Regions from separate parts of the Brevibacillus sp. NSP2.1 genome, predicted to be linked through region 1. Evidence: predicted binding sites of a transcription regulator. Region 1 holds the regulator's gene; the other holds the start of a gene.
The links. Region 1 encodes Rex, which represses fermentation and respiration genes when NADH is low (regulators of the CRP and FNR family bind a similar motif). Its sites were predicted from a motif close to TTGTGAAATATTTCACAA; they were not measured.
Positions count from the first base shown of each region.

Region 2: a site for Rex is predicted at 1,646-1,663, ahead of M655_RS18570 (DUF1641 domain-containing protein). Genes of this name have one in related genera too.

Region 1 is NZ_CP048274.1:3,182,676-3,186,089, reverse strand. It holds gene dinG (ATP-dependent DNA helicase DinG) at 1-297, shown strand, start outside; gene M655_RS15305 (ComEC/Rec2 family competence protein) at 339-1,229, shown strand; gene M655_RS15300 (redox-sensing transcriptional repressor Rex) at 1,244-1,867, shown strand; gene M655_RS15295 (amidohydrolase) at 1,883-3,187, shown strand.
Region 2 is NZ_CP048274.1:3,810,274-3,813,687, forward strand. It holds gene M655_RS18565 (NAD(P)/FAD-dependent oxidoreductase) at 1-1,052, opposite strand, end outside; gene M655_RS18570 (DUF1641 domain-containing protein) at 1,092-1,541, opposite strand; gene M655_RS18575 (PilZ domain-containing protein) at 1,834-2,499, opposite strand; gene obgE (GTPase ObgE) at 2,509-3,414, opposite strand, start outside.

The DNA of each region.
Region 1 (3,414 bases):
AATCACCCTGTCTACCAGGGACGCGCCGAATCGCTCAAGGCCGAGGGGAAAAACGCGTTTATGTCGCTGTCGCTGCCGCAGGCTGTCATTTTGTTCAAGCAAGGGGTCGGAAGGTTGATCCGTCACCATTTGGACCGCGGCGTCGTGGTCGTGTTCGATACGCGTGTCGTCGAATCGCGCTACGGCCGTTCGTTTTTGCAATCGCTCCCGCCGTTCCAGGTCGAAACCGGCTCCTGGGCGACGCTGCGTGAGCGGATTGCGCCGTTCCTTAGTATGCAATCCTTGTCAGATTCATAAAATGAAGCAATAGTCTAGCAGGGATTTAGGTGATAAAATAAATGTTATGGAAAAAAAAGCGGGCCTGGCTGTTGCTCGTCACGTGTGTGGCTTTGCTGTGCTCGTGCTCGATCGACAACCATTTGCAGGAAGCCGTGAAGGTAGACGACCCGTTTGCTACCGAGCGCGTGGAGGAGTTTACGGGTCTTGTCATTACGTATTGGGCGCTTCCTCATGGCGAAAGCACGCTGGTGCGGATGCCGGGCGGAAAAACGATGCTGATTGATACAGGCAGCGCGGAGGATTGGAGCACGTTGTCCGCGCATCTGTCTGCCGCGAAGGTGACGCGCCTCGACTATCTCGTTTTGACGAACGATCAGCCCGAGTATGCAGGAGGATACCCTTTTTTAAGCCAGCAAATCATCATCGACTCGGTCATTTTGCCCAAGCTGATTTCGCCCTCGATCCGCCAGTTCGTCCCGCTCCACAAGGTTCCAAAGCAGAAAGAGCTGGAGGAAAATCAGGAGCTCATTCTCGATACCGACGTCACGCTGGAGGCTTTGTTGCCGAGCGAACCGCTGTTTTTGTCTCCGCAAAACAATTCGCTCGTCTTTTTGCTCAAGCACGGCCAATTGCGGTTTTTGTTTGCGAGCGGGATCAACGAAAAAGCCGAGGAACGCCTGATTGAGCGCCATCCGGACCAGCTCAAGGCGGAAGTGCTCAAGGTCGGCGACCAGGGGAGCAATCAAGGCACCTCTCAGCCGTTTCTGACGCGGGTCGACCCCCAGATTGCGGTCATCCAGACAGGCAAGGAGCGCAGCGAGGTCGGCCAGTCCGAGGTGCTGGAGCGGTTGGGCGAATCGTGGGCGGAGACGTATGTAACAGGCAGGGACGGCTCGATCGTCATTTTGTCCAATGGGAAAGATTACAGGGTATTCAAGCAAAAGAAATAGGGGGAAGACCGAACGTGGCTAAACACGAAAAGATTTCGGAAGCGGTCGTCCGCCGTTTGCCGATTTATCTGCGTTACCTCAGCTATTTGCAGCAAAACGAGGTGACCACTGTTTCCTCCCAGCAAATGGGCAAAAATTTGGATGTGAATCCAGCCCAAATCCGAAAAGACCTGGCTACCTTCGGCGATTTCGGGAAAAAAGGGATTGGCTACGACGTCAATTACCTGGTGGAAAAAATACGGCAGATTTTGAAGCTGACAGAGGAAGTTCGCGTCGCTCTGGTAGGAGCAGGCCATTTGGGGCATGCGATCAGCAACTACAACGCTTATTTAAAAGATAACATGCGGATTGCGGCCATTTTTGACAACGATCCCGGCAAGCTGGGAAAAGTAGTGGCGGGTATCCCGATCCAGCCCTTGCACGAGCTGGCGGACACGATCGCAGCAAAAGAGATCAAGTTGGCGATCATTACCGTCCCTGCGCCGGCAGCGCAATCCGTATGTGATCTGTTGATTCAAGCGGGTATCAAGGGAATCTTGAATTTTGCTCCTACGACAATTCGCGCGAAAAAAGATGTGCGCATTCACTATGCGGATGTGACATCCAATTTGCAGAGCCTGGCCTATTACTTAACGTAAGAATGGAGTGTAACCATGAAAAAAACTATCCTCATCCACGCAACAGTGATTACGGTAAACGAGCAAAATGAAGTGATCCACGACGGAGCGGTCGCTTTCGAGGGCGACAAGATCACGTATGTAGGACCGACGCCTGAGGATCTTTCCGACGCCGGCTACGATGAAGTCATCGACCAAAAAGGCGACTTCATCCTGCCAGGTCTGATTAACACGCACGGACACGCGGGCATGTCGCTTCTGCGCGGCTATGCCGACGATTTGCCGCTGCAGCAGTGGCTGGAAGAAAAAATGTGGCCGCTGGAAGCGCAATTTACCGCCGATTCCGTCAAATGGGGCACGCAACTGTCGCTGATCGAAATGATCCGCACAGGGACCACTACGTTCGTGGATATGTACGATCACATGGATGAGGTAGCCAAGGCTGTCGAGGCGTCCGGCATGCGCGCTCGCCTGTGCCGCGGCATGATCGGCCTGTGCTCCGAGGAAGAGCGACAAACCAAGCTGCGCGACGCGACTGCGTTTGCCAAAGAATGGCACAACCAGGCAGACGGCCGCATCACCGTCATGATGGCGCCGCATGCGCCGTACACGTGCTCGCCTGCGTTCATTACGCAAATTATCGAAAAAGCGGACGAGCTGTCCTTGCCGCTACACATTCATATGTCCGAAACTGCCTGGGAAGTCGGGCAAAACGAGAAAGACTACGGCCTGCGTCCAGTCGCTCACCTGGAGAAGCTTGGCATGTTCAACCGTCCTACGCTGGTTGCGCACGCCGTACATTTGACGGATGAAGAGATTGACATTTTGGCAAACTATCAAGTGAAAGTTTCCCATAACGTCGTGAGCAACCTGAAACTGGCGAGCGGGGTTGCACCTGTGCCAAAAATGCTGGCAAAAGGCGTGAGCGTCTCGCTTGGCACAGACAGCTCGGCGAGCAACAACAACCTCAACCTGTTTGAAGAACTGAAGCTCGCGGCGATTTTGCACAAAGGTGTAAACAACGACCCGGTTGCGGTGCCAGCCGAGGAAGCGCTGCGCATGGCGACACGCTACGGCGCAGACGGCGTATTCCAGGCGGACACGCTCGGCAGCATCGAGGTAGGCAAGCAGGCTGACCTGATCGTTCTCGACAGCCATCAAGCCCATTTCCACCCGGCGCATGAGCCGATTTCCCATGTCGTCTATGCCGCAAATGGCCGCGACGTCAAAGATACGATTGTTGCGGGCAAATTTTTGATGCGCAACCACAAGCTGCTCACGATTGACGAGGAGCGGGCGATTTACGAAGCGAACCGCGTGTTCCAGCAGTTGAAACGGTAAAAGGCTCCTGTCTGGTGTGGGACAGGAGTAAGGGAGTGTAGGTGTAGGTAGGGGAATATGGGTACTACATGCCGTGCTCATTTTCGCCACAGCTCTGTCAGGGGATGATGGCGAAAATGCAGTGTGGGTGTGTGCGACAGTTGACGCAATGGAGAAGACAATCCAGCCCAGGAGACGCGGTATTCCTGTAGCAAAAACCCAAGTATGTCAGGAGATGCGTTTTGTTG
Region 2 (3,414 bases), 630 kb from region 1:
TTGCGGCCCAGGCTGCCCAGCGTACCGGAGAATACCGGCTTGAACGTGTCCATTTTGGAGCCGTTGAAGTGCGCGAACAGGTTGTAGCCCACCACTTCGCCCATTTGCCATGCCAGTTGCGCAGTCGGCGGGTATGGACGGCCTTCTGGTCCCATCACGACCGCGCTGTCGCCTGCGAGGAATACTTCTGGGTGAGAAGTGGATTGCAAGTATTCGGTAACGGTTGCACGGCCGCGGTTTACTTCAATGCCGCACTCCGCCACTACGCGATTGCCTTGCACGCCGCCTGTCCAAACCATTGTTTTGGTTTCGATGGTGTTGCCGTCTTTTAAGCATACCGTCGTTTCTTTCATTTCAGTTACCGGAACGCCCGTCAGGAACTGAACGCCGCGTTTTTCCAGGCTTGTTTTCGCACGCTCTACCAGGTCAGGGGCAAAGCCTGCGAGGATGGATGGTCCTGCTTCTACACAGTAGATGGACAGGTCTGCAAAATCTACGCCGTATTTGCGGCACAGGTTCGGCAGCATGTCGGCGAACTCGCCAACCAGCTCGATCCCGGTCAGGCCGCCACCGCCAACCACGAAGGTGGCATCTGCCTTGTTTTTGCTCTTGCTGTACTCTGCTACGCGCTCTTCGAGGTGCGCGCGCAGACGGTTTGCTTCCTCTACCGATTTCAGCGTGAAGCTGTACTCTTGCAGGCCAGGAATGCCGAAGAATGCCGTCTCGCTGCCCAGCGCGATTACCAGTGCATCGTATTTGATAGACTCGCCGCTCGCCAGAGTCACACGCTGCGATTCGAGGCCGATTTTTTCCACAGTATCAATCACGAGGTTGATATCTTTGCCGCGCAGCAGTCTTTCCAGTGGCAGCGCCACGTTTTGCTCAGACAGGTTTCCTACTGCCAAGCGGTGCAGCTCCGTGATGATTTGGTGCGTAGGGAAACGGTTCACAACCGTGATCGTCGCTTCTTCAGCCGTCATGTGTTTACGTGCAGTCAAAGCGGACAGCAATCCGCCGTAGCCGCCGCCCAAAATGAGAATATGCTTCGCCATGCCCAATCCTCCGTCCTTGTCTCTCGTAGGTTATCGTAATTAGCGTTTTTGCTGCTGGCGCTCTGCCAAAACTTCCAGGAATGCCTGGGCGAAACGCAATGTTTTTTGTACTTGCGGGTCTTTCAGCATTTTGAGCATGCCAAACAAACCGATAGTGGATTCCTCCGCGTGCGCGCGGTCGTTTGCTTCGATCGCCGCTTGTGCGATGCCTTTTGCCTTGTCAGAGATCGGCTTGACGAACTCTTCCACGCCGCCCTTGATGTCTTCGATGAGCACTTGGTCGTTGGCTACGGTTTGTACCAGGTCGTACGTTTTGGTGAGGATGGTTGTCATCTCGGCCAGCTTCGGCAAGTTTGCCACCAACACATTCAGGGATTCTTGAATTTCTGGCTTCATCAACTGATCGAGTACATCCATTTGCTGCTCAGGTGCCAGGGTAGCGGTGCTTGCTACTTCCGCCTGAGCTTGTTGCGTGGTTGTTTGAGACATAGAAAAACGTCCTCCTTTGCTTTGGAATAGAGGCCTTCTTTCTCGATGCCTGTTCATACGAGTAACGGCCGCCATTCTCCCAAAATACCGAAAAGCCTATGTGCTTGTAATATTTTTCACAAACTGAAGCAACACAACAGCGTAGAATAATCAAAAGTGCAAGATTTCACAAAGTGATATTCAGGAAAGCGTACAAAACAAATCCACCAGGTGAACAGGCTCGATTCAGAACTCTATGTACTCTACTATATACCTTCTTCGCGGGAACAGCAAAGGAAAAAAAACCGCTTCCTCAGGAAGAAGCGGCAGACGTGAGTTTTTTATAGTAATCTTTGATGAGTTGGTGATGCTTTTCATTGATATCCGTAAAAATCAACTCGATCACGGTTTGCTTGTCGTCGAAAGTTTTCTCCACGATTTTTGCCATCATGACGATTTCCTGGCCAGTCGACGGAACTGTGAACGAGAGGTGGAGAAACTCTCCCTTTGCCACGTAGCCTTCTGTGCCGAGAATAAGCCGTGTGGGGGAAAGCTTCAGCAGCACAGCCTCTCCTTTTTCCTCGATCGGCCTTGCCCCCATCACCTTGTACGGGACTCGGATGTCGATTCCCGGGGAGATGGGCTCCTGCTTGCGGCCTGCCACAATCTCGACGCCGACGCTGACCGGAACCATCGCCAACAGCTTGATTGGCCAGACCGTTTCTTCTGAAATGACTTCCAGATCAATCGTGTTAATAGCCGCATCCGATTCCCACCGAACACGTACCGTTGATCCGAGCAGTTCGGTCCTTGCTTCGGCCTTCATCTCAAGAGAGACAACGAGATAACTGCTTTTGACATGCTCTACCATTACTTGAATGGGCGCTTTGACCTGTCTTGAGATCATCATCGGCAAAGAAGCACCGCGTTGGAGGCGTTTGTCCGCCATGAAAGGGGTAAGGGATGGGATATCAATCATTTTTGTTTGTCACTCCACAAAGTCAAACTCTAATTTGCCAATCCGAACGGTATCCCCGTCTTTTGCGCCGTGCTTGCGCAATGCCTCGTCCACGCCCATGCTGCGCATCTGTCTTGCGAAGCGCTGAGCGGCGTCATAGCTGTTGAGGTTCGTCATGCGCACCAGCTTCTCGATTTTCTCGCCGCTGACCACGAACACATCGTTGTCGCGGGTAATCTCGAATGGCTCCGGCTCTTTTTCCGCCCGGAACACCACGCGCTCTTCCACTTCTACAACTTCCTCGACCGTCGGCTTGTCCGGAATCGTCGAGAGCATGTCGCCTATCGCGTACATCAATTCCTGGACGCCTTGTCTGGTCGCTGCCGAAATCTCAAACACGTTGACATCCGGCACTTTTTCCTTGAAGCGTCGCAAGTTTTCCGCCGCTTCCGGCACGTCCATCTTGTTGGCCGCGATAATTTGCGGACGCTCCTCAAGCTTCAGGTTGTAGAGCTTCAGCTCGCGGTTAATCTGCAAGTAATCTTCGTAAGGATCGCGTCCATCCACCCCTGCCATGTCGATGACGTGAACAATCAGGCGGGTGCGCTCCACGTGGCGCAGGAATTGGTGGCCAAGCCCCACACCTTCGTGCGCGCCTTCAATCAGCCCCGGCAAGTCAGCCATGACAAAGCTCTGCTCGCCCAAATCCACGACACCCAGATTCGGCGTCAACGTCGTAAAATGGTACGCTGCGATCTTTGGCTTCGCCGCAGTCACACTGGAGAGCAGTGTCGATTTTCCGACGCTCGGATAGCCAACCAGACCGACATCCGCAATCAGCTTCAGCTCCATGACGATGTAGCGCTCCTGGCCCGGTTCTCCGTTCTCCGAAATATGTGGGGCGGGATTGGACGAATTGGCAAAACGGATATTCCC